One region of the Pseudomonas sp. P4_C1 genome, then DNA from elsewhere that is predicted to be linked to it. Evidence: predicted binding sites of a transcription regulator. Region 1 holds the regulator's gene; each other region holds the start of a gene.

The links. Region 1 encodes sigma-54, which starts transcription at its own class of promoters, with help from an activator protein. Its sites were predicted from a motif close to ANTGGCATNNANNTTGCTNT; they were not measured.
Positions count from the first base shown of each region.
Region 2: the regulator sigma-54 is predicted to act here: its motif matches at 2,651-2,670, upstream of AC1DU9_RS18435 (CmpA/NrtA family ABC transporter substrate-binding protein).
Region 3: the regulator sigma-54 is predicted to act here: its motif matches at 2,990-3,009, upstream of glnK (P-II family nitrogen regulator).
Region 4: the regulator sigma-54 is predicted to act here: its motif matches at 2,539-2,558, upstream of AC1DU9_RS10315 (circularly permuted type 2 ATP-grasp protein).

Region 1 is NZ_JBFUHY010000037.1:10,106-14,467, forward strand. It holds gene lptC (LPS export ABC transporter periplasmic protein LptC) at 1-247, shown strand, start outside; gene lptA (lipopolysaccharide transport periplasmic protein LptA) at 234-782, shown strand; gene lptB (LPS export ABC transporter ATP-binding protein) at 782-1,507, shown strand; gene AC1DU9_RS19005 (RNA polymerase factor sigma-54) at 1,780-3,273, shown strand; gene hpf (ribosome hibernation-promoting factor, HPF/YfiA family) at 3,348-3,656, shown strand; gene ptsN (PTS IIA-like nitrogen regulatory protein PtsN) at 3,669-4,133, shown strand; gene rapZ (RNase adapter RapZ) at 4,136-4,362, shown strand, end outside.
Region 2 is NZ_JBFUHY010000034.1:20,020-24,381, forward strand. It holds gene AC1DU9_RS18425 (nitrate/nitrite transporter) at 1-392, opposite strand, end outside; gene AC1DU9_RS18430 (ANTAR domain-containing response regulator) at 732-1,307, opposite strand; gene AC1DU9_RS18435 (CmpA/NrtA family ABC transporter substrate-binding protein) at 1,323-2,534, opposite strand; gene AC1DU9_RS18440 (quinone-dependent dihydroorotate dehydrogenase) at 2,763-3,782, shown strand; gene rmf (ribosome modulation factor) at 4,042-4,257, opposite strand.
Region 3 is NZ_JBFUHY010000005.1:77,490-81,851, forward strand. It holds gene sutA (transcriptional regulator SutA) at 7-330, opposite strand; gene AC1DU9_RS05645 (secondary thiamine-phosphate synthase enzyme YjbQ) at 432-857, opposite strand; gene AC1DU9_RS05650 (ammonium transporter) at 1,072-2,409, opposite strand; gene glnK (P-II family nitrogen regulator) at 2,445-2,783, opposite strand; gene AC1DU9_RS05660 (accessory factor UbiK family protein) at 3,203-3,463, shown strand; gene AC1DU9_RS05665 (BRO-N domain-containing protein) at 3,882-4,362, shown strand, end outside.
Region 4 is NZ_JBFUHY010000011.1:123,204-127,565, reverse strand. It holds gene AC1DU9_RS10325 (transglutaminase family protein) at 1-137, opposite strand, end outside; gene AC1DU9_RS10320 (alpha-E domain-containing protein) at 134-1,084, opposite strand; gene AC1DU9_RS10315 (circularly permuted type 2 ATP-grasp protein) at 1,097-2,506, opposite strand; gene AC1DU9_RS10310 (ribonuclease E inhibitor RraB) at 2,880-3,224, opposite strand; gene AC1DU9_RS10305 (hypothetical protein) at 3,435-3,668, opposite strand; gene speE (polyamine aminopropyltransferase) at 3,813-4,362, opposite strand, start outside.

The DNA of each region.
Region 1 (4,362 bases):
TGATGGCACACAGGTCGAGCTGATCGATGACGTGCGCATCACGCGCTTCGACGAGAAAAACCGTAAAACCCTGATCACCAGCACCCGCATGACCGTGTTCCCGCAGCAGCAATATGCGCAGACCGAGCAAGACGTTAGAATCGACGGCGCTGGCGGTGTATCGACTGGCAAGGGAATGAAAGCGTATTTGAAAGAAAGCAGGATACACCTGCTATCGAACGTAAGAGGACAGTATGAGGCTCGTTAAAACCCTCCCGATTTTGCTCAGTCTGGGCGCAGCACTGGGAAGCGTGAGCGCCTGGGCTCTGCCGGAAGATCAACAGCAGCCTATCCGCATTCAGGCCGACGATGCCCAACTGGACGACAAGCAAGGTATTGCTACCTATAAGGGTGACGTGATCATCACCCAGGGCTCGATGAAGGTGACCGGCAACACCGTGACCATCACCCGCACCCCGACTGGCGACATCGACGTAGTGACCTCGGTGGGCAACCTGGCGTACTTCGAGCAACTGCAAACCGCTGGCGATACCAAGCCTGTTCAGGGCTGGGGCGTGACGATCCAGTATCACGCCGCGCAGAACCGGGTCGTACTGATCGACAAGGCCAAGGTTGTCGACAAGGACAACAACGTCACCCAGGGCGAAAAAATCGTCTACGACACGGTCAAGAAGCTCGCCAGCGCCGGTCGCGCCACGGGCAGCAAGGTCACCGAGGCACGTCCGCGTATCGACATGGTGATCCAGCCGAAGAAGAAAACCGACGAGAATAAGGCCCAGTAATGGCAACTCTGAAAGCTCAGCATCTGGCCAAGAGCTACAAGAGCCGCCAGGTCGTGCGCGATGTCAGCCTGTCCATCGACAGCGGTCAGATCGTCGGCCTGCTTGGCCCGAACGGCGCCGGCAAGACCACCTGCTTCTACATGATCGTCGGTCTGGTACAGGCCGACCAGGGCCGCGTCCTGATCGATGACCTGGACGTCAGCCACCAGCCGATGCACGGTCGCGCAAAGGCCGGTATCGGCTACCTGCCGCAAGAAGCATCGATCTTCCGCAAACTGTCGGTGGCCGACAACATCATGGCCATCCTCGAGACTCGCAAGGAACTCGACAAGGCCGGTCGTCGCAAGGAGCTGGAAAGCCTGCTGCAGGAATTCCACATCAGCCACATCCGCGACAACCTCGGCATGAGCCTGTCCGGTGGTGAGCGCCGTCGCGTGGAAATCGCCCGGGCCCTGGCCACCAACCCGAAATTCATCCTCCTCGACGAACCCTTCGCCGGCGTGGACCCGATTTCGGTCGGGGACATCAAGCAGATCATTCACCACCTCAAGGCCAAAGGCATTGGCGTGCTGATCACCGACCACAACGTTCGTGAAACCCTGGATATCTGCGAAACCGCCTACATCGTCAACGACGGCCAACTGATCGCCGAAGGCGACGCTGAAACCATCCTGGCCAACGACCTGGTGAAGGAAGTGTACCTGGGCCACGAATTCCGCCTGTAAGACACCGAGGCACCAGAGCAGTCGACAAGCGCTTGTCTCGATAAAAAATCAACTCTTTTTTATTGTTACAGCGCTCTAGGCAAACCCGACGCTTCAAAGATGTTCAGGAGCCAGCCGGAGCAACCTGTCAACAAAACTTTGCAGCTTTTATTGTTACAGCGCTCTAGGCAAACCCTTCAGTTTCAGGCATATAATTTGCTTAAGTTTGGCGCCCCGGCGCCCTGTAGTGGATGGCGCGTGTGCGCCGGCGAATAAGGTGTTAAGCCCCTGCCATGAAACCATCGCTAGTCTTGAGAATGGGCCAGCAGCTGACGATGACACCGCAGCTGCAACAGGCTATCCGCCTGCTCCAATTGTCGACCCTGGACCTGCAGCAGGAAATCCAGGAGGCCCTGGAGTCCAATCCGATGCTCGAACGCCAGGAAGAAGGCGACGACTTCGATAACACCGACCCCTTGGCCGACAACGCCGAACAGAAGCCCAACGCCGACATCCAGGAACCCTCCTACCAGGAAAGCGCCCCGACGGTCGATAACCTCGATGAGGGTGACTGGAACGAGCGCATCCCCAACGAACTCCCCGTCGACACCGCGTGGGAAGACGTTTACCAGACCAGCGCCAGCAGCCTGCCCAGCAATGACGACGACGAGTGGGACTTCACCACCCGCACTTCGGCCGGCGAAAGCCTGCAAAGCCACTTGCTGTGGCAACTGAACCTGGCCCCGATGTCCGACACCGATCGCCTGATCGCCGTGACCCTGATCGACTGCATCAATAATCAGGGCTACCTGGACGAAACCCTCGAGGAAATCCTCGACGCCTTCGATCCGGAACTGGACATCGAACTGGACGAAATCGAAGCGGTCCTGCACCGCATCCAGCAATTCGAGCCCGCCGGCATCGGCGCCCGTAACCTGGGCGAATGCCTGCTGCTGCAATTGCGCCAGCTACCCGCCAAGACCCCTTGGCTGGCCGAGGCCAAGCGCCTGGTCACCGATTACATCGACTTGCTTGGCAGCCGCGACTACAGCCAGCTGATGCGCCGCATGAAGCTCAAGGAAGATGAACTGCGCCAGGTCATCGAGCTGGTCCAGAGCCTCAACCCGCGCCCGGGTTCGCAGATCGAGTCCACCGAAGCCGAGTACGTCGTTCCTGACGTTATCGTGCGCAAGGACAACGAGCGCTGGCTGGTGGAGCTCAATCAGGAGTCGGTGCCACGGCTGCGGGTCAACGCCCAGTACGCCGGTTTCGTGCGCCGCGCCGACACCAGCGCCGACAACACGTTCATGCGCAATCAGTTGCAGGAAGCCCGCTGGTTCATCAAGAGCCTGCAAAGCCGCAATGAAACCCTGATGAAGGTTGCCACCCAGATCGTCGAGCATCAGCGTGGTTTCCTCGAATATGGCGACGAAGCCATGAAGCCGCTGGTCCTGCATGACATCGCCGAAGCGGTCGGCATGCATGAGTCGACGATTTCACGGGTGACCACCCAGAAGTTCATGCATACCCCCCGGGGCATTTATGAACTGAAGTACTTTTTCTCCAGTCACGTCAGCACCTCCGAAGGCGGCGAATGCTCGTCCACGGCGATCCGCGCGATCATCAAAAAACTGGTTGCCGCGGAAAATCAGAAAAAGCCATTGAGTGACAGCAAGATCGCTGGTTTACTGGAGGCACAAGGCATTCAGGTGGCTCGCCGCACCGTCGCCAAGTACCGCGAATCCCTCGGGATCGCGCCTTCGAGCGAACGCAAGCGGTTGATGTAGGGCCACGCCACAGCGTTCCAGTGGCAGATCATCTGATCTGCCGCTTTATGCACTGGCAACGAAGGAGAAGCTGTATGCAAGTCAACATCAGTGGACACCAACTGGAAGTGACCGAACCTCTTCGCACCTACATCGGCGAAAAACTCGAACGATTGGAGCGACATTTCGACAGGATCACTAATGTGCAGGTCACGATGACCGTCGAAAAACTGAAGCAGAAAATCGAAGCCACGTTGCATATTCCCGGGAATGAAGTGGTCGCCAACGCGGAACATACCGATATGTACGCCGCGATCGACGCACTTACCGACAAGCTGGATAAACAACTCAAAAAGCATAAGGAAAAGACCCAGAGCCTCCTCCAGGGCGCAACCGGTCGTTAACACTCCCAACCCATGATCCGACTTGAAAGTATCCTGACCCCCGGCCGTTCCCTGGTGAACGTGCCGGGCGGCAGTAAAAAGAAAGCCCTCGAACAAATTGCCAATCTGATCGCCCGCGAAGTGCCGGCCCTGGAGATGCAAGATGTCTTCGAGGCGCTGATTGCCCGTGAAAAACTCGGCTCCACCGGTTTTGGCAACGGCATCGCTATTCCACACTGCCGTCTCAAGGGCTGTGTTTCGCCCATCAGTGCTTTGATGCACCTGGACGCCCCTATCGACTTCGACGCCATCGACGGCGCGCCGGTTGACCTGCTGTTCGTATTGCTGGTCCCGCAAGCTGCCACCGATGCGCACCTTGAGCTGCTGCGACAGATCGCCAGCATGCTCGACCGCAAGGAAGTTCGCGAAAAACTGCGTCATGCTGCAAGCAACGAAGCCCTGTATCAGGTTGTCCTGGACGAGCAAAACGGTCAGTAATCATGCGCTTGATCATCGTCAGTGGCCGTTCCGGCTCAGGTAAAAGCACCGCCCTCAACGTTCTTGAGGACAACGGCTACTACTGCATCGACAATCTGCCTGCCGGTCTGCTGCCGGAACTGGCCGAACGAGCCTTGATTCATACCGAGCTGCTACAGCCGCTGGTCGCCGTTTCCATTGACGCGCGCAACCTGCCCAGCCACCTGTCACGCTTCCCCGAGCTGCTCGA
Region 2 (4,362 bases), on a different contig from region 1:
GGATACCACTGCGATGCCAAGGGCAGGGCGACGGCGAAAGACGCGCCGGCCATGCCGAGGAACAGCCCCAGCAGTAGCGCTTGCTCGTAGCTGTGGATACCGAGCTTCCAGGCGCCGAACAATGCGCAGATCACGATGACCTGACCGATCAGGCCGGCAGTTTTTGGCGACAGGCGATCAGCCAGCATCCCCATCACGAAACGCAAGACCGCCCCGGCCAGAATCGGCGTGGCGACCACCAGCCCGCGTTGCTGCGTCGTCAGGTGCAGGTCGGCGGCGATCTGTACCGCCAACGGACCGAGCAGGTACCAGACCATGAAGCTCAGGTCGAAATAGAGGAAGGCTGCGAACAATGTGGGTGTATGGCCGGATTTCCAGAAGCTTGAATTCATCGCGCACCTCAGCTGTGAAGAGTCTCGAAAGGAGTCATGAGCTTGCAGGTGGGGCGCCGTTACGGCCGCACCACCGGCCCCGTGCTGTGGGGCCAAAACGAAAAAACGCCGCCACCCGATTCGCCAAGGGCAAATGAGGTGCGCGACGTCTTTGTCGTAGGTGGGGCAACCGCCGTTGGTTACCTGTGGTGATTACATAGCGAGATCTGTGCCAACACTCGAAATCGAGTCGTGGCCAATCGCGGGCTTGCCTGCTCCCACAAGGGAATGACGTCGAACACAATTCCCCTGTGGGAGCGAGCTTGCTCGCGATGGCGGCTGGACAGGCGCTACAGGACTTCAGCCGAGCAACTCGCTCATGGCAATAATCTGCTCCGCCACTTGAATCAGCTTCTGCTGACGGCTCATCGCCTGGCGGCGCATCAGGGTGTAGGCCTCTTCTTCGTTGCAGTCCTTCATTTTCATCAGCAGCCCTTTGGCCAGTTCGATGCGCTTGCGCTCGGCCAGTTGCTGGTCGCGGGCCTGCAACTGGGCACGCAAGGCCTGATCGCTTTCGAAGCGTGCCATGGCCACATCGAGAATCGGCTGCAGGCGTTGTGCGTGAATGCCTTCGACGATGTAGGCACTGACCCCGGACTTGATCGCCTGTCGCATCACACCGGGGTCGTGTTCGTCGGTGAACATCACAATCGGTCGTGGCTGGTCACGAGTCACCAGCACCACTTGTTCCATGACATCGCGACCCGGTGACTCGGTATCGATCAGAATCACATCCGGACGCACCGTTTCGACGCGTTCGGGCAGGTCGATGGTCAGGCCGGATTCATCGATCACTTCGAATCCGGCCTCGGTCAGGGCGGCCTTCAGGCGTCCGACTTTTTTCGCGGTGTCGTTGATCAGCAGGATACGCAGCATGGTCGTGGTCTCCTGTCAGCGGCTGGCGGATCGATGGGAGCTGTCGCTCATGGCGTGCAGTTTGAAACTGCGGGCATAACCGGTCGGGTCCGAGCCGTCCCAGATTTTGCCGTCGATCAACTGGCTGCTGCGCATTTCCTCGGCTGGTGAGGCGACGCCGACGGCACTGGCGGCCTCACGGTACAGGTCCAGTTGCTGGACCTGCCGGGCCACCGCGAGATAGTCCGGGTCATCGCGCAACAAGCCCCAGCGGCGGAACTGGGTCATGAACCACATGCCGTCGGACAGGTACGGCAGGTTGACCTCGCCATCCCCGTGCAAGCGCAGCGCATGCGGGTCTTGCCAGCGGTGGCCAAGGCCGTCGGCGTATTCACCCAGCAGGCGCGGTTCGATACAGTCCAGTGGCGCGTCAAGGTACTGATCGGCGCTGAGCAATTGTGCGGTACTGCGACGATTCTCGGTGCTTTCTTCGATGAAGCGGCTGGCCTCCAGAACCGCCATCACCAATGCCCGGGCGGTATTGGGGTATTGCTCGACGAACGCGTGGGTGCAGCCCAGGACTTTTTCCGGATGATCGGGCCAAATGGTCTGGGACGTGGCCAGGGTGAAGCCGAGGTCCTGTTGCACGGCACTGGCGGACCAGGGTTCGCCGACGCAGAACCCGTCGATACGTCCGGCTCGCAGGTGCGCGACCATTTGCGGTGGCGGCACCACCACGCTGTCGACATCCTGCAATGGGTGAATGCCCTGGCTGGCGAGCCAGTAATACAACCACATGGCGTGGGTGCCGGTTGGAAACGTCTGGGCGAAGGTGAGTTTTGAGCGAGTTTGGTGCACGTGCCGATCCAGTGCTTCAGGACTGGTCACTCCAAGCGCCTGCAAGCCTCCGGAAAGATTGATGCTCTGGCCGTTCTGATTCAGGCCCATCAGTACGGCCATGTCGGTCGCGGCCACGCCACCGATGCCCAGGTGTACGGCGTAAATCAGTCCGTAGAGGCTGTGGGCTGCATCGAGTTCGCCGCTGACCAGTTTGTCCCGCAGGTTGGCCCAGGACGACTGGCGCTTGAGATTCAGGGTCAAGCCGTGGGGTTGGGCGAAGCCCTGGGTGGCGGCGACCACCACCGAGGCGCAGTCGCTCAGGGCCATGAAGCCGAGATTGATTTCGGTTTTTTCCGGGGCATCGCTGCCATTGACCCAGGCCAAAGGGCCGGCTGACGGTTCGTTCATCGCGTGTTCACCTTGCAAAAAAAACGTCGTCCCGAGTCCTTGCATGAGCAGGCCGTGGACGACGCCATTGTCTTTGCACACATTCCGTCGTCGGCATGAGTGCTGGTACCTGGATTGGTGCAAGGCATATGCCATTAACCGCTGATTTGCTCACGCGCCTCGCTTGCAACCCCGTTGCCCGGCTATAATCGCCGCCTCAATTCGCCGCCAATCGAGTCAAATCCGCCCATGTACACCCTGGCCCGTCAGCTGTTGTTCAAACTCTCTCCGGAAACCTCCCACGATCTGTCCCTGGACCTGATCGGCGCGGGCGGACGTCTTGGGCTCAACGGCTTGCTGTGCAAGGCCCCGGCGAAGGTGCCGGTGAATGTGATGGGCCTGGACTTCCCGAATCCGGTGGGACTGGCCGCCGGTCTGGACAAGAACGGTGCGGCCATCGATGGGTTCGCCCAACTGGGTTTCGGTTTTGTCGAGATCGGCACCATCACGCCGCGTCCACAGCCGGGCAACCCGAAGCCACGCCTGTTCCGTTTGCCGCAAGCCGAGGCGATCATCAATCGCATGGGCTTCAACAACCTCGGCGTCGATCACCTGCTGGCCCGCGTGGCGGCGGCCAAGTACAAGGGCGTGCTGGGCATCAACATCGGCAAGAACTTCGATACCCCGGTCGAGCGTGCCGTGGATGACTACCTGATCTGCCTGGACAAGGTTTACGCCCACGCCAGCTATGTGACGGTCAACGTCAGTTCGCCGAACACGCCGGGCCTGCGCAGCCTGCAATTTGGCGACTCGCTCAAGCAGTTGCTGGCCGATCTGGCCGAGCGCCGCGCGGAACTGGCATTGCGTCATGGCAAACATGTACCGCTGGCGATCAAGATCGCGCCGGACATGAGCGACGAAGAAACCGCCCAGGTTGCACAAGCGCTGATCGAAACCGGAATGGACGCCGTCATCGCCACCAACACCACCCTCAGCCGCGTAGGCGTCGAAGGCATGGAGCATGGCGAAGAAGCCGGTGGTCTGTCCGGCGCACCGGTTCGCGACAAGAGCACCCACACCGTGACAGTGCTGGCATCGGAGCTGGGTGGTCGCCTGCCGATCATCGCTGCCGGCGGCATTACCGAAGGCAAGCACGCTGCAGAAAAAATCACCGCAGGCGCGAGCCTGGTGCAGATCTACTCGGGCTTCATCTACAAAGGCCCGGCGCTGATTCGCGAGTCGGTAGACGCAATCGCAGCGCTACGCTGATCCCCTGTGGGAGCAGCCGGTCGACGCTCGATTGCTCGCGATGGCAGCCTTTCAGTCAACATCATCGTTGAATGTTAAACCGCTATCGCGAGCAAGCTCGCTCCCACAGGTGTGTTTGCAGTTCGAACGTTGAATCGTCAGACATAAAAAAGGGCTCCTTAAAAGGAGCCCCTGGGCCGGAGCCCGCCGTCCGGATGGGACGCGCATGGTTAATTCGGTACAAAATCAGATTGTCGTGTCGGAGTGTTATGCCCTGTAATTAGCCGACGGCGTGAAGTTCGTTGAGTCTGTGGATTCCCGCAGTGCCGGTCATACCGTCCCAGTTGTCGCCGCGTCCTTCTCGCCAGCCATTGATCCAGGCTTGACGTACCGACGGTAGAGTAAATGGGCAAAGCTCACGGGATTTACCACCAACGCCATATTGATATCCGCGCAAAAATGCTCTTTCCAACGGATCACGCTTAAGTCTTCTCATAGGGTGTTGCCCTCACTTGTTGACTGTATTTATCGCGTCGACCTCAATTGAGGTCTGGCAGAAAAATTCTGCCGTTGGGGGCTCGTTGCCGGCGTGACGAGCCAA
Region 3 (4,362 bases), on a different contig from region 1:
GCAGCCTCAGATAGGCCGGCTGCCGTACTTGTTGTCAGGTTTCTTGGGCGGATCGGCGACCACATTGGCCTCCACTTCCTGCACCTTGCCACCCTTGGCCAAAAACTCCTCCATGGCCCGCGCGAGAGCATCGCGTTCCTTGTTCTTGGCTTCGACACTCGGCAACTCATCGATCGATACCGCTGCCTTGGCCTTGCCTTTGGCGGTCGGAACCGGCGCATCACCGCCGTCGTCTTCAGCGACGTCTTCCGCCGCAGCTTCCAGACCTTCTTCGGTTTCGTCTTCGTCGCCTACTTCGAGGTCGTCGTTTTCCAGATCATCGTCGCTCATGTTCTACCTCATGACTTGCGAAAAGCAGATTAGTTATAGCCCAGCTTTGCCCTCTGTCGAAGGCTGCCGGAAAAAAATCAACAGCCGCTGCTGACCAGCGGTTATGCCCCTTCACCGTGCACGGTGGCGAGGACTTTACGGGCACCGCCATGATCACGGTGCTCGCCCAGGTAAACGCCTTGCCAGGTTCCCAACGCCAACCGGCCCGCCGAAATCGGCAAACTGAGCTGACAGCCAAGCACGCTGGCCTTGAAATGCGCCGGGAGGTCGTCCAGGCCTTCGTCGTTATGCTCATAGCCGCCTGTTCCTTGTGGGATCAGACGATTGAAAAATCGTTCGAAGTCGCGACGTACCGCCGGATCGGCGTTCTCGTTGATGGTCAACGACGCCGAGGTATGCTGCAGCCACAAATGCAACAGACCGACCCGACACGCCTTGAGTTCAGGCAAGCCGGCGAGTAACTCGTCCGTTACCAGATGAAAGCCCCGGGGCCTCGCCCGCAAGGTAATCAGAGTCTGTTGCCACATACAGTTCTCCGCACGTTCGGGGCGCATTCTAGCGCGCTCTGGGAAAAAACAAAGGCCCTAATATTCCTTCATTCCTGTAAGCCTTCGACCGCACAAAAACACCCGGCGCAAACATCGCAAAACCTATAGGAAAAAACCTTTCAGCTCAGCTTTCAATGACAAATTCCAGACAAAAAAATGCCCGGCAAGCCGGGCAAGTTTTTTACGGGCGTGCTTACAAGTTGTAGCCGCGCTCGTTGTGAAGCGCCAGATCGATGCCGACCGCTTCTTCTTCTTCGTTGATGCGCAGGCCCATGACCGCATCCAGCACCTTGAGGATGATGAATGTGGCGATCGCGGTGTAGATCACCGTAAAGCCCACGCCTTTGCACTGAATCCACACTTGTGCGGCGATGTCGGTGACAGTGCCGAAGCCGCCCAGGGACGGCGCAGCGAACACACCAGTCAGGATTGCGCCGAGGATACCGCCGATACCGTGCACACCGAAGGCGTCCAGGGAGTCGTCATAGCCGAGCTTGCGCTTCAGGGTGGTCGCGCAGAAGAAGCACACCACGCCAGCCGCCAGACCGATGACCAGCGCGCCCATCGGGCCAACGGTGCCGGCAGCCGGGGTGATTGCCACCAGACCGGCAACCACGCCAGATGCGATACCCAATGCGCTAGGTTTGCCGTGGGTGACCCACTCGGCAAACATCCAGCCCAGTGCCGCAGCGGCGGTTGCGATTTGCGTCACCAGCATCGCCATACCGGCGGTGCCGTTGGCCGCAGCGGCGGAACCGGCGTTGAAACCGAACCAGCCGACCCACAGCATGGCCGCGCCCATCAGGGTGTAACCGAGGTTGTGCGGCGCCATCGGCGTGGACGGGAAACCTTTGCGCTTGCCCAGCACCAGGCAGGCAACCAGACCGGCCACACCGGCGTTGATGTGCACCACGGTGCCGCCGGCGAAGTCCAGAACGCCCCAGTCCCACAACAGGCCACCGTTACCGGACCAGACCATGTGCGCAATCGGCGCGTAAACCAGGGTGAACCACACGCCCATGAAGACCAGCATCGCGGAGAACTTCATCCGCTCGGCGAAGGCGCCGACGATCAACGCCGGGGTGATGATCGCGAAGGTCATCTGGAAGGTGACGAACACCGCCTCCGGGAACAGCGCCGCAGGCCCGGTCAGGCTGGCTGGCGTGATGCCGGCGAGGAATGCCTTGCCCATGCCGCCGACGAACGAGTTGAAGTTGACGACGCCCTGCTCCATGCCCGTGGTGTCGAACGCGATGCTGTAGCCATAAATGACCCACAGGACGCTGATCAGACCGGTAATGGCGAAGCACTGCATCATCACGGAAAGAATGTTTTTCGACCGAACCATACCGCCGTAGAACAGCGCGAGGCCGGGAATGGTCATGAACAGCACCAAGGCTGTCGAGGTCATCATCCAGGCGGTGTCGCCGGAGTTGAGGACTGGGGCCGCCACTTCGTCTGCCGCCATGGCCAGGCTGGGCATTACGAGGGACAACAGGGCTCCTAGCCCTGCGAATTTACGCAGAGTCATATTGTTTTCTCCTGGGGCGTTGGGTTTGTGGCCGCTTAGATTGCGTCGGTATCGGTTTCGCCGGTACGGATGCGAATCGCCTGTTCCAGATTGACCACGAAGATCTTGCCGTCACCGATCTTGCCGGTGTTGGCCGCCTTGGTGATGGCCTCGATTACCCGGTCCAGATCCTTGTCGTCGATGGCGACGTCGATCTTCACCTTGGGCAGGAAATCGACCACGTATTCCGCGCCGCGATACAGCTCGGTGTGACCCTTCTGCCGACCAAAGCCTTTGACTTCAGTGACGGTAATGCCCTGCACGCCGATCTCGGACAGCGACTCGCGTACGTCGTCCAGCTTGAACGGCTTGATGATGGCAGTGACTAGCTTCATGAAAACTCTCTCCCGAATTGGTGGACTTGCCCCAGGAAAACAAACCCGTCTCAAGTCTAAGCGCAGTGCCTGGCTTTGTAACGCATCGTCGGCCTTACCTGCCCGTCCGACGCCAGCTAACCGCTCCTTGCGAAACACTCCCCGCGTTCCGCCTGGCGCACTGCATTCGTCACAGCGACTGCATCAGTGCATGGGTTACCAGCATCTAAGCAGAAAGCTTGCCATCTCCACAAAACTGACTGTTTTCAAGTCTTTACCGGCGGATAGTGAATACTTAGCGACAACACCCGGCACGTTACGCACAACAACGGTGCGAGGCCGTCCGTCCCCATGCGCGAAAAGCGTGCACCGCTTGCCCGCGAAAATGACTATAGACACTGCGTGGTACACTGCCCGTCATTGTTTCCAGGACATTGCCCATGCTCGCGCCAAAAGACTTCCTCGACGCCCTGACCGGCACCGCCTCCCGCCTCTTCAGCGGCGACACGCCTCTGCCGAAAGCTGAAATCGAAAGCCAGTTCAAAATGTTGCTGCAGAGCGGCTTCAGCAAACTGGATCTGGTGAGTAGGGAAGAATTCGATAGCCAGATGGTTGTATTGGCACGCACGCGGGCTCGGCTGGAAAGTCTTGAAGCGAAAGTCGCCGAGCTTGAAGCGAAGCTCAATCCACCAGCCGAGTAACACCACGATCCCTGTGGGAGCGAGCCTGCTCGCAATTGAAGGTCGGAACGACCTTGCGCTTCACCTGTAGAGCTGCCGCAGGCTGCGATCTTTTGATCTCAAGCCCCGCAACAATCCCGGCAACGTCCTACAAAAATCACACCGCCGTCCGATTGCGTCGCGAAGTATCCGATCTCTAAGCTCATCCCCAGCTGAATATTCAGCACCGGGTTTGGCGACCTGGATAGCATCCGACGCACTGCGACCACATTCGATTCAGGGAATTATCCCATCTCGAATTATGGCGGCTGTGCGTGGGAGACCTTCAGGTCTGCCGGTTTGTCCGGATGCACCGGTTCGCCAACCCGCGCGCAGCTGCCACCCTTTCGTTTGGCGACGAACAGAGGCAGCTTCCTTCATACGCATCCGGAGTTGCAAAATGAAAGAAAGCTATCTAATCCCTCATGTCTTCACCCGCCACAAGCTCCACCTCCACGCCCTCCTGATACAAAACCAACCTTGGTTCAGCGCCCGCGACCTGGGCCGTCTGCTACGCATCTACCTCAACGACCGCCAACTCCGAAAACTCGATCCCGACCAATACCAAACAGCCAAAACCCTAATCCACGGACACATCGAAAACACCCTGCTGATCAGCGAATCCGGCGTCTACGCCATGCTCGTCTATCACTACTGCCCCGAGTACCGAGCGTTACGTGAATGGCTCACCCACGAAGTTGTTCCCGCCCTGCGAGATGCCCAATACCCCACCACAACCGAACGCCCGCAACTGAGCCTGCTCAACTGGCCGGAAATGTCGTTGAGTTTGCTGCACTGGAACAACCAGCCGTGGATTCGGTTGCAGGATGTGCCGCAACTATTGCCTGATCCGGTTACTCCCAGGCCTGCTATCAATGCGC
Region 4 (4,362 bases), on a different contig from region 1:
GGGCGCGGCAGGTCAAGTTGCCAGCTGAGCACGTGCTGACGCTCGCTGTCGTGGGGCGTCAGTCGCAGGTACTGGATGCTCGCCCGCACCTTGTCTTCGTAGTGATAGGTGGTCTCGTGGCTAATGGAAAGTCTCATGCGGCCTCCAGATAAGAACTGTGAATCGCGTTACCCAACTGGCGCACCAGCGGGATGAACTCGGTCAGCCAGGCGTGCAGGCCTTCGTCAAGAATCTCGGTGATGCCGGTGTAGCGCAGGCGTGCGTCCATTTCTGCCGCCAGGCGTTGTGCGGGGCGACCGTTGGCCCCCGGCAATTGCGCGAGGATCTGGTCGATCTCTTCGGTGCAGGCGCGCAGGGATCGCGGCACATCGGCCCGCAGCAACAGCAACTCGGCGACATGCCGGGCGCCGGGGGCGTCGCGGTAGATTTCCGTGTAGGCCTCGAACGACGACAACGCCCGCAGCAACGCGCTCCATTGGTAATACGCGTGAGCTGTGCCATCGCTGACCGCTTCGGCCTGATCGCCAGCCATTTCGTAGCGGGCATCGAGCAGACGCAAGGTGTTGTCCGCCCGTTCGATAAAGGTCCCCAGACGAATGAAGCGAAACGCATCGTTACGCATGATGGTGCCGTAGGACGCGCCCCGGAACAGGTGGGAACGTTCCTTGATCCACTCGCAGAAACGGCTCATGCCGTAGCGACCGAGCCCCTGTTCAGCGATGCCGCGAATTTCCAGCCAGGTGGCGTTGATGTTTTCCCACATGTCGGCGGTGATGCGCCCACGCACCGCATGAGCACTGGCCCGTGCGGCACCGAGGCAGCTGTAGATGCTCGCCGGGTTGGCCGCATCCAGAGCGAAGAAATGCAGCAACCGTTCGGCATGCAGTTCGCCATGGCGCTCCAGGTAATCGTCCAGGGTGCCGGTGATCAACAGCGGCATGGCCAGTTCGTGCAAACCGTCGCCACGACCGTCTTGCGGCATCAGCGACAGCGAATAGCTGATGTCGAGCATCCGTGCGAGGTTTTCCGCCCGCTCCAGGTAACGCGACATCCAATACAAATCCGAGGCAGTTCTACTTAACATGACAGGCTTCCTTTAATCCTCGACCACCCAGGTGTCCTTGGTTCCGCCGCCCTGGGAGGAATTGACCACCAGGGAGCCTTCGCGCAGGGCGACGCGGGTCAAACCGCCGGGCACGACCCGGGTTTCGCGGCCCGACAGGACAAACGGCCGCAAGTCGATGTGGCGCGGCGCGATGCCGCTTTCGACAAAGGTCGGACAGGTCGACAGCGACAGCGTCGGTTGTGCGATATACGCATGGGGTTTGGCGATGATCCGCGCGCGGAAGGCTTCGATTTCCGCCGCCGTCGCTGCCGGCCCCACCAGCATTCCGTACCCGCCGGAGCCTTGGGTTTCCTTGACCACCAGTTCTGGAAGATTGGCCAGCACGTGGGAAAGCTCAGACGGATTACGGCATTGCCAGGTCGGCACGTTCTTCAGGATCGGTTCTTCGTCCAGGTAGAAACGGATCATGTCGGTAACGAACGGATACACCGACTTGTCATCCGCCACCCCCGTGCCGATGGCATTGGCCAGCACCACGTTGCCGGAACGGTAGGACGACAGCAGTCCCGGCACGCCGAGCATCGATTCCGGGTTGAACGCCAGCGGATCGAGGAAGGCGTCGTCAAGGCGACGATAAATCACGTCGACCGCTTTCGGCCCGTCGGTGGTGCGCATGTAGACCTTGTCGTCACGCACGAACAGGTCCGCGCCCTCCACCAGTTCCACACCCATTTCCCGCGCGAGAAACGCATGTTCGAAGAACGCGCTGTTGAAGCGGCCGGGTGTCAGCACCACCACGCTTGGATTGTCGATGGGACTTGAGCTTTTCAGGGTATCGAGCAGCAGGTTCGGGTAGTGGTCGATGGGAGCGATGCGTTGTGCCGCGAACAGCTCGGGGAACAGCCGCATCATCATCTTGCGGTCTTCGAGCATGTAACTGACGCCGCTCGGTGTACGCAGATTGTCTTCGAGCACGTAGTAGGTGCCGTCGCCGTCGCGCACCAGGTCGACGCCGGAGATGTGCGAATAGATATCGCGGTGCAAATCCAGGCCCTGCATCGCCAACTGGTACTGCTCGTTGGCCAGCACCTGCTCGGCCGGAATGATGCCGGCCTTGATGATGCGCTGCTCGTGGTAGAGGTCGGCGAGGAACATGTTCAACGCCTTGACCCGCTGGATGCAGCCGCGCTCGACGACCCGCCATTCACTGGCGGGGATACTGCGGGGAATGGTGTCGAAGGGAATCAGGCGCTCTGTCCCCTGCTCATCACCGTAGAGCGTGAAGGTTATCCCGGCGCGATGAAACAACAGATCGGCCTCGCGTCGCCGTTGTGCCAGAAGCTCGTCAGGCGTCTCGGCCAGCCAACGGGCAAACTCCCGATAATGCGGGCGGACCTGGCCGCCGGCATCGTACATCTCATCAAAATAGTTGCGGATCATGCCGTACTCCTTGTCACTCGGACGTCCAGACCTTCGCAAGGCCCGTGCCATCGGCATAAACGCTTAGATTTCAATCGGTTGGATAATCAAGACGCACGCACCGCACCAATCCTGTGCGACAAATGCCCCAACCTGATTGCCCCCGCTTCATTGCAAGGCGCTGTGATCGCCTATCACCAGCATAGTCTGTAGGAGCCAGCTTGCTGGCGAAGGGGCCCATGAGTCATGTGTCGCTCTTCGGGGACGCCTTCACTGGCAAGTCGGATCGCCGCACCGCAGCTCCTACGGGGTCGTGTTCAATATCCTGTCGGCGAAAACGAAAACGGCCAACCCGAAGGTCAGCCGTCAATGCTGGTTGTCACTGCTCATAAGGTTATGCGAGTCGCCCTCGTACCTCCTGTTTCACACCCCAGCCTTCGATGATGCCGCCCAACGGCTCGACCACCGCTTCGAAACCCTGTTCGAAATCGCCGATGTCGTCGTAGGTGGCATACATGACTTTGCACAACTCCAGCGCCCAGGCGCCATCGTCACGCACACTGACTTGCGCATTCAGGGATTCACCACGGTGGAAATGACCTGCCGCCCTGCGTGCCCGCTCCTCATCCGGGAAAATGGCGTAGAACTCGATGGGATGAAACCGTGAAAAGTCAAAACCGCCTTCTTTCATGCGGCGCAGAACGCTGCTGCTGATGTCTTCTTGATAGGCTGTGCTCATGAAACGTCCTCCTCAATACGATGGATAGACTTTCCGTACTCCCTCACCCGCAACCGAACAGCGCGAGCGACGGCAACCGATGTGCCGGCGGGAAACAAGCATGGAGCTGACAAGACCAGACCTTAGCGATCCGTTCGCTGATCTCGCTTGCAGAGTAGCCTCAAGATAGAGCCTCTGCCAAGGCCTGGATGTGAATGCGGGAGGTGTCGCTCAGACTGGGGTAATGCCGAGGATTTGAATGCTGTTCTGGGATTTGAGCTCTTTGACGCTCGCGTCACTGGTCCGCCCTTCCAGATCGTTCAGATCCAGTTCGGCGGCGACAGGAAGAAGCCGGGCCTTGATGAGCCTGGCGGCACGCTCGTAGTCCGGGCGCTCGGGGCACTCAAAGACTTCGTTGATGGTTTCGCCATGATCATCCATGAAAGTGACTTTCCACTTTTGCATTGGTGCCTCCTTGATGAAACCCATGCATGGGTTTACCCCTATCTCGACCTTGTTAGCCGGCTGATTGTTCCGCCTTGTTCCGCTGCATTTCAATGTGGGAGCGAGCCTGCTCGCTCCCACAGGTTTGGTGCGTGGACTGAAAGATCAGTCGTTGCTTGGCTTGTTCACTGCCTGCAACACGTATTGCGGCAGGGCGAAGGCGCCGATGTGGATTTCAGGATTGTAGTAGCGGGTGATGATGCCGCTGCCCGTGAAGCGCTGTTGCAGGGTTTCGCGGGACAACTTGCGATAAGCGGTATTGGTCGCGCCCCAGGCGAAGGTCATCGAGCCACCGATGTAGGTCGGCACGGCGGCCTGGTAGAAGTGCCAGTCCGGGAACAGGCTGCGCAAGCGACCGGCGGTGGTCTTCACTTCTTCGATCTGCATGAACGGCGTGCCGTTCTGCGTCACCAGGATGCCGCCTTCGTTCAAGCAGCGGTGACAGGCCTGGTAGAAGTTTTCCGAGAACAGCACTTCACCCGGACCGATCGGGTCGGTGGAGTCGGAAATGATCACGTCGAACTTTTCAGTGGTGGTGGCGACGAAACGCATGCCGTCGTCGATCACCAGGTTCAGGCGTGGATCATCGAATGCACCCTTGGAGTGGTTCGGCAGGAATTCCTTGCACATGTCGACCACGGTGCCGTCGATCTCG